2 regions of the Paenibacillus ihbetae genome follow, and region 2 is predicted to be linked to the other one. Evidence: a T-box and tRNA genes for the amino acid it is inferred to sense, from the RefSeq annotation. Region 2 holds a T-box; the other holds one or more tRNA genes.

Region 1 (4,430 bases), 2.8 Mb from region 2:
CCATGAACAGGTCAGGCAGACATACGCCGTGGAACACGTCATGCGCTCTCATGCGCTCATCGCCATTGTTCAGCTTCAGGTCAAGGAAGGACAAAATGTCCTTGTGGAACACGTCCAGATAGACCGCAATGGCGCCTTTGCGTGTGCCGAGCTGGTCAACGCTCACCGCCGTGTTGTTCAGCTGGCGGATCCAAGGGATGACGCCGGAGCTGGTGTTCTTGTGGCCGCGGATATCGGAGCCGCGTGCGCGAACCTTGCCGAGGTAGACGCCGATGCCGCCGCCCATTTTGCTAAGACGGGCTACGTCGGTGTTGGAATCGAAGATGCCTTCCAGGGAATCGTCAACGGTGTCGATAAAGCAGCTGGAGAGCTGGCCTGCGACCTTCTTGCCGGCGTTGGACATCGTTGGCGTTGCAGCCGTCATGTACAGATTACTCATTGCCCAGTATGCTTCCTTAACAAGCTCGAGGCGTTTGTCTTCCGGCTCCTGGTGCATAAGGAACATGGCAATGACCATGTAGCGCTCCTGCGGGAGCTCCATCACGCGTCCGTCGAAATCCGTTGCAAGGTAACGCTCGGCCAGCGTCAAGAGACCGATGTAATCGAACAGCAGGTCGCGGCTTGGATCAATGCACTCGCCGAGCTCCTCGATTTGCTCTTTCGTATAGCAGGTCAGAAGGTCTTCACGATAGATGCCCTTCTGGACAAGCTCCGTAATGAGCGGATAGAAAGCGCCGTAAGGCTCTTCCGGATAGGCTTTGTAGCGGCGGTTGTGGGCCGCTTTTTTATATAAAGATGTCAGGAATGAACGAGCCGCCGCAAATTTCCAATCAGGCTCTTCCTTGGATACGAGCTCAAGCGCGGACATCGTGAAGGCATTGCTGATTTCCTCGCCGGTAACTTGCTCACCGCGGAGTTTGGCATTCACGCCTCGAAGCAGACGCTCCTTGTCTAGCATGTCCAATCCCTTTAGGATCCGGTCGGCATAAACGGAGAGGCGGATTTCATCGAAGGCAAGCTGACGGTTATTTGGTTTAACTACGAGCTGGGGCATACAAAAATCCTCGCTTTCTTTGGGGGAAATTGAAAAAAGAACATGAAAAAAACATTTTCTAAAACCTAAGGGCAGGCTTGAAAATGTCCGTGCGCTGTGGATGGTTTGAATAAAGCTGACATAAGCCCATATTCGGGCATGATGTTATGTACAGACGCAGTTTCACGAACACACATCCCTATAACCCCGTAGGTCGGTGTCTGAAGTATACAGGCAGGTCTCCTGACTTAGGCCGTACATATTCGGCGTCTTCCCAAAGTTCGCTTTCGGGGAACTTCAGTGACGTATTGCCAAACTGCCGGCAGCTGTATATGCATAACAGCCCCGAGGCCTTTACAGTGGCGGGTCCGTGATGGATTTTCACCATGCTTCCCTATTAAGCCGGACTGCCTGATAGGCTAGCGCGGCACCTGTACACACTATATTTGGTTGTCGTTAATCTAATGTAACCCAATATCTTGTATCTGTAAACCAATTTCTTAAAAATAAACGCAAGGAGAATTATAGCAAACGGACAGGTAATATGCTAGTTGGCCAACAGTCAAAACCGCTCAAGATTCCATGGATTGTGACCAAATGCGACGGTTTTTGCGCGGATTCCGCATCGGTTGCGTTTTGACAACGGATCGTATGACTCATATAAAAATTTGATCTTGGACATACAAGATATTGTGTGTTGATGAGTTTTACGAAATTTTGAAAAGACGCCCCGGAATTGATATGATATCTATATCGGATTCAACCACGTTGTGGATGAATGGAATGCTTCGAGGGAGGTTATTGTGATGGCAATTGCAGAAGTAACGGTCATTCCGATCGGAACGGCAACGACCAGCTTAAGCTCATATGTCGCGGAAATGCAGCGTATATTGAAGCAACAGGAGGGAATATCGTACGAATTGACTTCGATGAGCACGATTATTGAAGGGGAGCTTCCTATGATTTGGCGTGCAATCGAGGCGTTGCACGAGGCGCCGTTCTTGGCGGGCGCCAAGCGGGTATCCACCTCGGTCAAAATTGACGACCGGCGCGACCGGGCATCCTCAAGCAAGCAGAAGATTCAATCGGTGCAGGAGAAATTAGGCGGGTAATGCAACTCTCCTATAGGGTGTTTTTTCCATTAATGAGGGACTTGCATTTTCCCGTCGAAGGAATATAATATATTTTGTTGTTTCAAAATAACAAACTTGCTGGTGTAGCTCAGGGGTAGAGCAACGCACTCGTAATGCGTAGGTCGGGGGTTCAATTCCCTTCACCAGCATCCTTAGAAAGTCAATAACGGCGCGGTTTTCCGAGTTTATCGGAAACGCGCCGTTTTTGTTAAATAACCTGCACGTCTAACATTCTTCTAACCTTTAGTCGAGTAAAGTGGGTTTTTCGTCCTCGATTTGGTTCCCTAAGATCGAGTCACCAATTGTATTTAGAATAGCTTCTTTGCACTCGATTTAATTTCTTTTAAAAGGAAAGCAAGAAAGGGCCAGCTAGTGGCCCTTTCTTGCAAGATTGATCGTTCAGTTAATCTAGCGGCGTGTTTTATACGACTTCATTATTTTACGACGATAATAATAACTACCTTCTTTTTTTTCCGGGACATAGTAATCACCTCCCGTTTTCTAGATACTTCAACATATTCAAAGATAGTAGAGTTGGTTTGGATTTCTATCGAAAATAGTAGAATGGCATGCTTTTGGAACCAACTTTATTGTTCAAAAATAATAGAAGGTTCATGAATGCTGTTGGGGTATCACTAACAAACGAGGTAATAGTAGATGACAAAGCAAAGCCCCCCACATCCTTGGTCGGGGCGGGGGTCTGAAGATAATTAATTCCACTCACCATTATGGCGGTGGCATGGAGACAAGCAGAGCTCTTTCCAAAGGCAAATGAAGCAGAGATCCAGCGGACAAAATTCCTGCTCAGCTAATATAAAGAAATGACACTGCTTATGCAGGATTTTGAAAAGTTTGAGGAAGAGTTGAAGCAGACGACAATTGACGGAGAAGTCGCCCGCCGGATCGATCAGGAGGATCTGCATGCGGACAAGAGAGCCAATGCTACGATACCGATTCAAAAGCAGCGCTGGGTGTATCAACGGTATCGGTTCTACACCGCAGCAACTTGAAAGGGCCATAGTTTGATACAGGATGACGAGTCAAGGAAGGCTGTCGATTACAGATACATGCAGGGATACTCTTATAAGGAGACGTTGTTGATCTTTCGACATGGTTTGTCCGATAGCACGATCCGCAGGAAGATACTTGAGGGAACCGAGAGTATGGCCAATACATTAAAGCTAATGGGATTCTTTGAGCAGGACCATGAGGAGTTTTGAGAAGATAAGTTATTAGTCCAGTTCATTTTTAAATGTCTGCATAGTATGAATTATCTTCTTCGAAAGGAGGAGTTCGTTCTTATGAATAAACATCATCATAAGGTTAAAGTTATTGTCCTCAAACCTGGACAAAAAGTCATTGTAAAATGCAAAAAACACAAGAAGCATCGTGCATAAAAAGCTAAGAGCAAAAAATTAAAGTTTTTGAGAATACCCAAAAGAGCGGCAAACTAAGATGCTGATTGGGCCTTAGTTTGCCGCTATCTCTATTAAATATTTGTTTTCATTTAATGATAATTAATTCGATTTTAAATAACCCCTTCCTATTATCAATAATGATATGTATGCTAGTCATATTCTTCCTAAAAACGACAAATAAAAAGAAATAACTACAAAAAATGAGACTAAAGAACCTAACTTGTGATACTGATATATTATATGTTTTAGTAAATGTTAAAAATTTCAACTACATATAAGCTCGTACGATAGTGGCAAACTCATTGAAAAATGGGGACGCAAAGCTAGAGGGGCTAACGGATTTGCAGACAATGCAAATGCTACTGCCAGCCAGCTGCCGAATACGACGGACAACTCCGTCTGTTAGCGTTTGCTATAAGACGGTTTTTTCTTTTTAGTTATTATGAATTTTAATAAGCGGTAGTCGAGGCAACAAGCCTTGTCTATAGATGAGATAAATAAGCGAGGAGGATAGAATGAGCATAATTGTCGATAAAAACGACACTACAACAATCGTCCTATGAATACAGGGCAATTTGTTTTTTGTGACCTAAATTTCATGAAAGAATAGGAGGGGAAAGATTGGATAACAGGCGTTTTAGGAAATCGTTAACAAAAGTCCAGCTTTTATTTATGGCCTGTTTAATTACTTTCAGTGGAACGCTCCCATTTGGGGCAGAGGTAAAGGCAGCGACTGGGATAACTATTAATGACACTGATTCGTATGGTCTTGCTCATGATTTTAATACAACAAAAAGTTATATCTATCAACTGGATGGAAACGATCCTACCACTCTCAAGGGAAGC
Region 2 (4,430 bases):
TTTGATCGTAGAATCCCGCGTCAAAAGCCACGTCGGCAATCGGCCGGCCGTTTAGCAGCTCCCGCTTGGCATAATTGATGCGCAATAAATTTTGATAGGCATGGGGAGCAAGGTGAAACGTCGCATTAAACAGCCGGATCAGATGGAATTTGCTGACACCCGAGATCTCTTGCAATGTATCCAGCGTGATGCGCTCTTTGTAATGAAGGTCTAGATATGATTTGACCTGAAGTACGGCCGGAGCTGCACGATCCATGTCCGGGACGGGAGGGGAGGGCTGCACAACGACCTCCGTGAGATGCATCAATTCCAGAAGCATCGACTCGATCTCTAGGGGCGAGGCATCCTCGCGAAGCAGCGACCGGCAAGCAAGGATCAATTGTCGGCATCGGTTCCCCCGAGCCCCTTGGAGAAGAACCGGAAAATGCGGACGATGGATCTCAAGATCGCAAGGCACACCGGCAAACCATTCGGGATGAATAAATATCATGGTATATTTCCAAATGGAGGGATTGTCCGGATGACAGGCATGAGGAACCAGCGGGGGGAAGCAGACGACTTGTCCCGCTGAAGCCTGAAACTGCTGTCCTTCTGACCAGACGCGAGTGGATCCTTCCTCAACCAAACCGATGGAGAGCTCTTCATGAAAATGTTTTTTATAAGATAGCTGATTCAGGGAATCGCATTGCTTCAGCTCCAGAAACGGCAATTCGGGGCTGCGAACGAAGGTTATTCCGGACATAGAGCTAACTCCTTTCAAAACCGAAAATGATATGAAGCCAACGGTTGTTATGGGACAGATGTGTATGAAGCGATAGTTCTTCCTAAATTAAGGGAAGCGTAGGTTTAGCTTAAAGTCAATGGAATCATTCTGAAATTCACTTAATTATTGTATAATTTTGATTGCAAAGCTCCTGACGGTCATTCTTCATTGGTTGGAGCTTGGCGGTATTTTTGGCAGGTTAAACTGGATGATCTGGAGATATTGCTTAAGATGACCTACGAGGTTTTTGGTTCAATGGATCAAATGTAAACAACAATTTCGATACATTGTCGATGACGAGAAGGAGGTATCTGATGTGGGCTGTTGTAGAGCAAGACGAGTTTGGAACGAGCGTCCGGTTCGAACGCCGATTGAATCATTCCGTGGAGTTGACGAGAGACCGATAGAATCCCGCAAAGATGCGTGGGCGGTTAAATATGAATGGTACAGAAAAGAGTTTGAGAAGCTTGGCGGACATTGATAAGGAGTACATGAACATTGGAAATGATGGAGCTTCGAATTCCGGCGGGTTTTGCCGTTTGCTACAATAAGTTTTATGATGTTGAACCTGAGCCGGATGCAGATGGATTTATCAAGAACTGGCACTATTTCACCGAGGATCTGCTGCAAATCATTCAGATGAGGCTGGAGAAGGGTGAATGGAGCGTGCCCAAAAGCGGGCAGGAGAGATTGATTATCGACTTAGGCTGGTCACCGGACTCGAGTGCCAGCGGAGAATATCTGTTGGTGGTCGTAAATGATAACTGGGATACATTAAAGGAAATGCGGTCTAGAAATCGCTACGAGATAAAAGAAACGCTTGAAAAGTGGCTGGAATTGATTAGGACGCAACAATTATAAATGAGTGAATCTAGTTGCAGCCGATCAGATGTATGTAGTGAAGAGATGGCGGGCTTGTACGTGTGGAGTAACTTCCAGCTTGACGCCGGCAAAGATTTCAAGTACCATGTAAAAACAATAAAAGCTGTAATCAAGGACACGAATCTTTAAACGAGTGCCGTTCAGAGAAAGAGGACACGGGCTGAAATCCTCTTCGGTAACCGTAAGGATTTACCACCTTGTAGCTGCGATGTGGAAATCAAGGATGACCCTTGAGTGTAAACGTCGCCGGGGATTCCCGTTACAGGATGAGATGAGGATTCGCTTCATCAGCGGGTCGAATTAGGGTGGAACCACGAGCGCGCTCGTCCCTTTGCGGGATTAGCGTGCTTTTTTGCGTGGATCGAAATGAAATGAAAAGAAAGAAAAGCGTTGACCAAGGACATGAATCCTTAGACAAGTGCCGTACAGAGAAAGAGGACATGGGCTGAAATCCTCTTCGGCAATTCTAAGGATTTACCGCCTTGCAGCTGCGATGTGGAAATCAAGGATGACCCTTGAGTGTAAACGTCGCCGGGGATTCCCGTTACAGGATGATATGAGGATTCGCTTCACCAGCGGGTCAAATTAGGGTGGAACCACGAGCGCACTCGTCCCTTGCGGGCAGGTGCGCCTTTTTGCGTTCAAAATTTTCGCTATTTGAATGGAGGAACTCACATGAAATTGAAAGTAATGCTGCCCGATGGAGGTATTCGGGAATATGAGCGGGGCACAACGCTTGAGCAAGTTGCAAAATCTATAGGTGCAAGCTTGATGAAGCATGCGGCTGCCGGAAAAATCAACGGCACACCGGTTGATTTAAGCCGGACGATCGAGGAGGACTGTCAGGTCGAAATTATTACGCTTGACAGTAAAGAGGGGATCGAAATCCTCAGACACAGCACGGCCCATTTAATGGCGCAGGCCATCAAACGCTTATACGGAAACCAGGCAGTCAAGCTTGGAATAGGACCTGTCATCGAAGACGGCTTCTACTACGACATAGACCTCGGTCAACCGTTATCTACCGATGATCTTGCATCTATCGAGAAAGAGATGGAGCGGATCGTCCAAGAGGATCTTCCTATCGTTCGCCGTGTTGTCAGCCGTGAAGAAGCAGTAAAGATTTTCAGCGAAGATCCGTTAAAGCTGGAGCTAATTCAGGATCTGCCTGAGGATGCCGTCATTACGATTTATGATCAGGGCGAGTTTTTTGACCTTTGCCGCGGACCGCATTTGCCCTCTACAGGTCGAATCAAGGCCTTTAAATTGATGAGCGTTGCGGGCGCATATTGGCGTGGGGATTCCAACAATCCAATGCTTCAGCGGATATACGGAACGGCGTTTCCGAAAAAGGCTCAGCTGAATGAACATTTACAGATGCTCGAACAAGCCAGGAAGCGCGATCACCGGAAGCTGGGCAAAGAGCTCGGATTATTTATGTTCTCCGAAGAAGCGCCCGGCATGCCTTTTTATTTGCCAAAAGGAATGGTCATCCGCAATGAACTTGAACATTTCTCGCGTGAAGAACAGCGGAAGCAGGACTACGAAGAAGTCCGCACACCGTTTATGATGAACCAGAAGCTGTGGGAGCAATCCGGTCACTGGGATCATTATCATGAAAACATGTACTTCACGGAAGTCGACGAAACAAAATTTGCCCTGAAGCCAATGAATTGTCCGGGACATATGCTGATTTTTAAAAACAGCCTGCATTCCTACCGGGAACTTCCGATCCGCATTTCCGAATTCGGTCAAGTACACCGACATGAGTTTTCGGGTGCCTTAAACGGAATGATGCGTGTGCGTACATTCTGTCAGGACGATGCGCACATCTTTGTAAGACCCGACCAGATCGAGGATGAAATCGGCCGAGTCATCGAATTGATTGACCGGATTTACCAAGTGTTTGGCTTTGAATACACAATTGAGCTGTCGACTCGGCCAGAACAATCAATGGGCTCCGAGGAATTGTGGGACCAGGCTGAATCTGCCCTGCAAAATGTCTTGGATCGCATGGGAATCGTTTATCGATTGAATGAAGGCGATGGGGCATTCTACGGGCCCAAAATTGATTTCCACATTCTTGATGCTCTAAAGCGAAGCTGGCAGTGCGGGACGATCCAGCTTGATTTTCAAATGCCGGAGAAATTTGATCTTTCGTACATCGGGGAAGATAACCGGAAATACCGGCCCGTTGTGATTCATCGGGCGATCTTTGGCTCCATCGACCGCTTTGTCGGCATTTTGACAGAGCATTATAGCGGCGCGTTTCCGCTCTGGCTGGCTCCGGTTCAGGTCAAACTGTTGCCTGTATCGGATCATCATCTCAATTATGCGCTTCAAGTTAAGGCAGCCCTTAGCGATGCGGGCATTCGGGTAGAAGTGGACGGGCGCAGCGAAAAGCTAGGCTATAAAATAAGAGAGGCTCAGCTGCAGAAGGTTCCCTTTACGCTCGTACTCGGAGAAAACGAAGTTGCCTCCGGTACCGTCGCCGTGAGGAAACGTGGCGAAGGAGACCTTGGAGTACAGCTAGTGGACGATTTCAAGGACCAAGTTTTGAAGGATATCCGCGAGAAAAAGTAATAGCCAAGGTTCCGCTTGTCCGTGCACGAATCGGTTTGAAAAGCAACCACCCCGGAATATTTCCGTATACTTCCTTTTCCCAGCGGGTAATAACTAACAGGACAGTAATCACGTGAAGGAGAGAGGGGTTGGAGGAAATGAAGCGTAGAGTGTTAATTACGGGAGCGGCAGGTACTATAGGAAGCGCAATATTCAAGGGGCT

The links. The T-box of region 2 lies ahead of thrS (threonine--tRNA ligase). A T-box ahead of a tRNA ligase gene usually reads a tRNA of that ligase, here a tRNA-Thr.
Region 1: it encodes a tRNA-Thr, which carries the amino acid that the T-box ahead of thrS (threonine--tRNA ligase) is inferred to sense. The anticodon was not compared.

The regions. Positions count from the first base shown of each region.
Region 1 covers NZ_CP016809.1:2,569,246-2,573,675, reverse strand. Annotated here, with positions in the region: gene BBD41_RS11550 (ribonucleoside-diphosphate reductase subunit alpha) at 1-1,054, opposite strand, end outside; cobalamin riboswitch at 1,250-1,483, opposite strand; gene BBD41_RS11545 (MTH1187 family thiamine-binding protein) at 1,840-2,145, shown strand; tRNA gene BBD41_RS11540 (tRNA-Thr) at 2,244-2,315, shown strand; gene BBD41_RS30270 (hypothetical protein) at 3,000-3,176, shown strand; cyclic di-GMP riboswitch class I at 3,867-3,965, shown strand; gene BBD41_RS11530 (DUF11 domain-containing protein) at 4,206-4,430, shown strand, end outside.
Region 2 covers NZ_CP016809.1:6,351,103-6,355,532, forward strand. Annotated here, with positions in the region: gene BBD41_RS28490 (AraC family transcriptional regulator) at 1-742, opposite strand, end outside; gene BBD41_RS28500 (hypothetical protein) at 1,268-1,624, shown strand; T-box leader at 2,027-2,264, shown strand; gene thrS (threonine--tRNA ligase) at 2,321-4,228, shown strand; gene BBD41_RS28510 (NAD-dependent epimerase/dehydratase family protein) at 4,366-4,430, shown strand, end outside.